DNA from 2 places in the Lactococcus lactis genome. Region 2 is predicted to be linked to the other one. Evidence: predicted binding sites of a transcription regulator. Region 2 holds the regulator's gene; the other holds the start of a gene.

Region 1 (3,431 bases), 1.2 Mb from region 2:
AATGTAAAAAGAATTTTACATTTAAAGGAGAATTATTAGCATGAAAATCGTAGTTATCGGTACGAACCACGCAGGCATTGCTACAGCAAATACATTAATTGATCAATATCCAGGCCATGAGATTGTTATGATTGACCGTAACAGTAATATGAGTTACTTGGGGTGTGGGACAGCTATTTGGGTCGGAAGACAAATTGAAAAACCAGATGAGCTGTTTTATGCCAAAGCAGAAGATTTTGAAAAAAAGGGAGTAAAGATATTAACAGAAACAGAAGTTTCAGAAATTGACTTTACTAATAAAATGATTTATGCCAAGTCAAAAACTGGAGAAAAGATTACAGAAAGTTATGATAAACTCGTTCTGGCAACAGGTTCACGTCCAATTATTCCTAACTTGCCAGGAAAAGATCTTAAAGGCATTCATTTTTTAAAACTTTTTCAAGAAGGGCAAGCCATTGACGAAGAGTTTGCTAAGAATGATGTGAAACGGATTGCTGTGATTGGTGCTGGTTATATTGGGACAGAAATTGCTGAAGCTGCCAAACGTCGTGGAAAAGAAGTTCTACTTTTTGATGCAGAAAGTACTTCACTTGCTTCATATTATGATGAAGAGTTTGCTAAAGGAATGGATGAAAATCTTGCCCAACATGGAATTGAACTCCATTTTGGGGAATTGGCTCAAGAGTTTAAGGCAAATGAAAAAGGTCATGTATCACAGATTGTAACTAATAAATCAACTTATGATGTTGACCTCGTTATTAATTGTATTGGATTTACAGCCAATAGTGCATTGGCTGGTGAACATTTAGAAACCTTTAAAAATGGAGCAATCAAAGTGGATAAACATCAACAAAGTAGTGACCCAGATGTTTATGCTGTAGGAGATGTTGCCACAATCTATTCTAATGCTTTACAAGACTTCACCTACATTGCCCTTGCCTCAAACGCTGTTCGCTCAGGGATTGTTGCTGGTCATAATATTGGAGGAAAATCAATAGAATCTGTTGGTGTACAAGGTTCTAATGGAATCTCTATTTTTGGTTACAATATGACTTCTACGGGCTTGTCGGTTAAAGCTGCTAAAAAAATCGGCCTAGAAGTTTCATTTAGTGATTTTGAAGATAAGCAAAAAGCATGGTTCCTTCATGAAAATAATGATAGTGTGAAAATTCGTATCGTTTATGAAACAAAAAGTCGCAGAATTATTGGTGCTCAACTTGCTAGCAAGAGTGAAATAATTGCAGGAAATATTAATATGTTTAGTTTAGCTATTCAAGAAAAGAAAACGATTGATGAATTAGCCTTACTTGATTTATTCTTCTTACCACACTTCAATAGTCCATATAATTACATGACTGTTGCAGCTTTAAATGCAAAATAAACCATAAAAATCTATCAATTGATAGATTTTTTATTTTTTTTGTGACAAATGTCCTAACTTTACGTATAAAAAGTTAGGAGGATTTTATTATGAATAAAACCATGTTAATTGGACGCTTAACCAGTGCGCCAGAAATTTCAAAAACAACAAATGATAAATCATATGTCCGTGTGACCTTAGCAGTCAATCGCCGTTTCAAAAATGAAAAAGGAGAAGGAGAGGCAGATTTTATTTCAATTATTATTTGGGGAAAATCTGCAGAAACTTTAGTTTCTTACGCAAAAAAAGGAAGTCTTATTTCAATTGAAGGAGAAATTAGAACTAGAAATTATACGGATAAGCAAAATCAAAAACATTATGTCACAGAAATCTTAGGACTGAGTTATGATTTACTTGAAAGTAGGGCAACAATCGCTTTACGAGAAAGCGCTATAAAGACTGAAGAAACCTTACTTGATGCGGAAGAACTCCCTTTCTAATTTATTTCATAAAATCTAAATGTTTTCTCTTGACTAAATCTGACCATTGAGATAAAATAAGAATATGTTAGCACTCGTTTAATAAGAGTGCTAAAAAATAAAAAATGGAGGAAAATATAATGTTGAAACCTTTAGAGAATCGCGTAGTTTTACGTGTAAAAGAAGAAGAGGAAAAATCAATGGGTGGAATTGTGTTAACAAGCGCTTCCCAAGAAAAACCTCAAACAGCTGAAGTTGTTGCCGTCGGTGAAGGGAAAACAAATCATCATGGAACACTGATTTCTCCACTCGTAAAAGTAGGGGACACAGTAATTTTTGAAAAATTTGCTGGAACGACCGTAAAAATGGATGGTGAAGAATTCTTGATTCTCAAAGATTCAGACCTTCTTGCAATTGTAGAGTAAAATTATAAAAGCAATCATTTTTTTTGGTTGTCTTTTGTCTATCTTAAAATCTATAAAATTAAAAATATATTCTTAAAAAGGAGCTAAAATGTCAAAAGATATTAAATTTTCAAGTGATGCTAGAACAGCGATGATGCGTGGGATTGATATTCTTGCTGATACAGTAAAAACAACCCTTGGACCAAAAGGTCGCAATGTTGTTCTTGAAAAATCATATGGATCACCTTTAATTACAAACGATGGTGTAACGATTGCCAAAGAGATTGAACTTGAAGATCATTTTGAAAATATGGGAGCTAAACTTGTTTCAGAAGTTGCTTCAAAAACAAATGATATCGCAGGTGACGGTACAACAACAGCGACAGTTTTGACACAAGCTATCGTTCGTGAAGGTTTAAAAAATGTTACCGCAGGTGCAAATCCAGTTGGTATTCGCCGAGGAATTGAACTTGCTGCTGAAACAGCTGTTGCGTCAATTAAAGAGATAGCAATTCCTGTCCACGATAAATCAGCAATTGCGCAAGTAGCTACCGTTTCATCACGTAGTGAAAAAGTGGGTGAGTATATTTCTGATGCAATGGAACGTGTAGGTTCTGACGGAGTTATCACCATTGAAGAATCAAAAGGGATGCAAACTGAACTCGATGTTGTTGAAGGAATGCAATTTGACCGTGGATATTTGAGTCAATATATGGTTTCTAATACAGAAAAAATGGTTGCTGAATTAGATAATCCTTATATTCTTATTACCGACAAAAAAATCTCAAACATTCAAGAAATTTTACCGCTCCTTGAACAAATCTTGAAAACAAATCGTCCACTTCTTATTGTAGCTGATGATGTTGATGGAGAAGCATTGCCAACGCTTGTTCTTAATAAGATTAAAGGTGTCTTCAATGTTGTAGCTGTAAAAGCACCAGGATTTGGTGATCGTCGTAAAGCTCAATTGGAAGATTTGGCTATCTTGACAGGTGGTACAGTAATTACTGAAGAACTTGGTCTTGATCTTAAAGATGCTACTCTTGAAGCTTTAGGACAAGCAGCTAAAGCAACTGTGGATAAAGACCACACAACAATTGTTGAAGGTGCTGGTTCTGCTGATGCTATTTCTGATCGTGTAGCTATTATTAAAGCGCAAATTGAAAAAACAACTTCTGATTTTGACCG
Region 2 (3,431 bases):
CAGAGACAGGAATTGGTTATGAAGACTGGCATTTTAGATATGTTGGTTTAGAAAATGCTAAATATATGACCGAACACAATCTTACTTTAGAAGAATATCTAAAACTATTACCAGCATAAAGGAAATGAAATCATGCTAAACCGAACCAGACTTCTACTCTATGTTAATGTTGCTCTATTTATTTACAGTGTCTCGGAAATGATTAAAGTTCTCCTTGTTCATAATAATTTCTTTAGTCAATTTTTTAATAACTTATCGACAAATATAAAAACATTAACGACTAAAATTTCGTCAACAATTACGAGTTGGCAAAGTTTAATCTATTTATTGATTTTTGCTTTATTAATCTTTCTATTATTGAAATTTTGGCGTTTTACTTTTATACTTTTAGAAATTATTTCGGCACTTTTGATTATAGATTATGCCATACTTTTCATTCAACATGAAGTAAAGTATGAAAGCCTCTTTGTCATTGCTGTAATGGTAATTACAGTCATGAATATTTGGCAAACATCCAAAGATTCCAATCTTTTATAAATGAAATTAGCACTCTAATAAAAAGAGTGCTAATTTTTATGTCTTTTTGCTTGACAAGGTATAAACAAAGGGTTATAATAAATTTGTTAGCACTTAGAGATGAAGAGTGCTAAAACAGAAAAAAGCTTGTAGATACTAAACAGAAGTCAAAGGCTCAAGAAATTTTTGAGCTTGCGAAAGAAGTTTTGCCGAACTTCTTATCTGTGGAGAAAGGAGTAGTCATGATTACAGAACGTCAAAGACAAATTTTAAATTTGATTGTTTCTCTTTATGCCAAAGAGCATACGCCAATCGGTTCAAAGTCGCTCCTTGATAGTATTCAAGCTTCTAGCGCTACAATCCGAAACGACATGAAAGTTTTGGAAAAACTAGGCTTGATTCAAAAAGAACACACCTCAAGTGGACGTGTTCCAAGTGTTTCAGGTTATAAGTATTTTGTAGAAAATGTCATCCAGTTAGATGAATTTAGTCAAAATGACTTATTTAAAGTGATGAAAGCTTTTGATGGTGATTTTTATCGCCTATCTGACCTGTTTAAAACAGCAGCTAAAAGTTTATCAGGACTCACTGGTTTGACAAGCTTTGTTCTTAATGCTCCCCAACGTGACCAACAATTAGTTTCATTTGAAATGGTCATGCTGGATAGTCATTCAGTACTTTCAGTTATAACATTAGGGACTGGTGAAGTAAGAACAAATCAATTTATTCTTCCAAAATCGATGACCGAAGCTGATTTAGCAGTCTTTAGTAATCTAGTTAAAGAACGTCTGGTTGGTAAAAAAGTGATTGATATTCACTATACTTTACGAACAGAGATTCCACAGATTGTTCAACGTTATTTCAAAGTTACGAGTGAAGTTCTCCAACTCTTTGTATCAATTTTTGATGATTTGTTCAAAGAACGGCTGACCGTCGCTGGGCGTAAAAATATCTTTGATTATGCAACTGACAATCTTGCAGAATTATATAAACTCTTTAGCGATGATGAACGGATGCTTCATGAAATTCGCGAGATCACTAATAACGATGAAATGCGTGCCGTTAAATTTGACAATGACGAAAAATACATGAAAAATTTAACGATTATTTCGCAAAAATTTGTTATTCCATATCGCGGTTTTGGTACTCTAACAGTCGTTGGACCTGTAGAAATGGATTATCAAAGGACGTTATCAGTTCTTGACTTAGTTGCTAAAGTTTTAACTATGAAGCTGAGTGACTATTATCGTTATCTTGATGGTAACCATTATGAAATTAGTAAATGATAAAAAAGTTATTTAAAAAAGGAGGGCCTATGTCCGAAGAAACTAAAGAAGAAATCAAAAATGAAAAAGTTGATGAAGAAGTGACTGAGGAGTTAACAGAGGAAGCACTTGAGGATATTGTTGAAGAAGAAATCAACGAACTTGATGAAGCACAAAAGTTAGCGACTGAGTGGGAAAATAAATTCCTTCGCGTTTCTGCAGAAATGCAAAACGTACAACGTCGTGGAAATGAAGAACGTTTGCAACTTATCAAATATCGTTCACAAGATTTAGCAAAAAAAATCTTATCTTCACTAGATAATCTTGAACGTGCACTTGCTGTTGAAGGATTAACGGATGATGTAAAAAAAGGCCTTGAAATGGTCCAAGAAAGCTTGATTTCAGCGCTTAAAGAAGAAGGCGTTGAAGAAGTTTCTTATGAAAGTTTCGACCATAATCTTCATATGGCTGTTCAAACTGTTCCAGCTGATGATGAACATCCAGCTGACAGCATCGTGCAAGTTTTCCAAAAAGGTTACCAACTTCACGAACGTTTACTTCGTCCAGCAATGGTTGTCGTAGCACAGTAAATTAAAAAATAAATTGACCGCAAAGTCTTTAAACTATTCATAAGTAATAAGAAATAAAGGAGATTTAATAATATGTCTAAAATTATCGGTATTGACCTTGGTACAACAAACTCAGCAGTAGCAGTTCTTGAAGGAACTGAATCAAAAATTATTCCAAATCCAGAAGGAAATCGTACAACACCTTCAGTTGTAGCTTTCAAAAATGGTGAAATCATTGTCGGTGACGCTGCAAAACGTCAAGCGGTAACTAACCCAGAAACAATTATTTCTATTAAATCAAAAATGGGAACATCTGAAAAAGTTTCTGCAAATGGTAAAGAATATACACCACAAGAAATTTCAGCAATGATTCTTCAAAACTTGAAAGCTACAGCAGAAGCTTATCTTGGAGAAAAAGTAGAAAAAGCAGTTATCACTGTACCTGCATACTTTAATGACGCTCAACGTCAAGCAACTAAAGATGCTGGTAAAATTGCTGGTCTTGAAGTAGAACGTATCGTTAACGAACCAACAGCAGCAGCTCTTGCTTATGGTCTTGATAAAACAGATAAAGATGAAAAGATTCTTGTATTTGACCTTGGTGGTGGTACATTCGACGTTTCAATTCTTGAACTAGGTGATGGTGTCTTTGATGTTCTTGCAACTGCTGGTAACAACAAACTCGGTGGTGATGATTTTGACCAAAAAATCATTGATTGGATGGTTGCCGAATTCAAGAAAGAAAACGGAATTGACCTTGCCCAAGATAAAATGGCTTTGCAACGTTTGAAAGATGCCGCTGAAAAAGCGAAAAAAGACCTTTCAGGTGTAACAACTACTCAAATCAGCTTGCCATTCATCACAGCTGGTGCTGCTGGCCCTCTTCACTTGGAAATGGCTTTGACTCGTGCTAAATTTGATGAATTGACACATGATCTTGTTGAAGCGACACGTCAACCAGTTCGCCAAGCCCTTTCTGATGCTGGCTTGTCAACTTCTGATATTGACGAAGTTCTCTTGGTTGGTGGTTCAACTCGTATCCCTGCTGTTGTTGAACTTGTTCGTCACGAAACAAACAAAG

What was found. Region 2 encodes HrcA, which represses chaperone genes, less so after heat shock. Its sites were predicted from a motif close to TTAGCACTCNNNNNNNNNGAGTGCTAA; they were not measured.
Region 1: the regulator HrcA is predicted to act here: its motif matches at 1,928-1,954, upstream of groES (co-chaperone GroES).

What each region holds. Positions count from the first base shown of each region.
Region 1 covers NZ_CP118969.1:389,832-393,262, forward strand. Annotated here, with positions in the region: gene nox (H2O-forming NADH oxidase) at 41-1,381, shown strand; gene PYW37_RS02050 (single-stranded DNA-binding protein) at 1,471-1,860, shown strand; gene groES (co-chaperone GroES) at 1,980-2,264, shown strand; gene groL (chaperonin GroEL) at 2,353-3,431, shown strand, end outside.
Region 2 covers NZ_CP118969.1:1,588,484-1,591,914, reverse strand. Annotated here, with positions in the region: gene PYW37_RS07945 (M15 family metallopeptidase) at 1-119, shown strand, start outside; gene PYW37_RS07940 (hypothetical protein) at 133-537, shown strand; gene hrcA (heat-inducible transcriptional repressor HrcA) at 759-1,802, shown strand; gene grpE (nucleotide exchange factor GrpE) at 1,832-2,371, shown strand; gene dnaK (molecular chaperone DnaK) at 2,444-3,431, shown strand, end outside.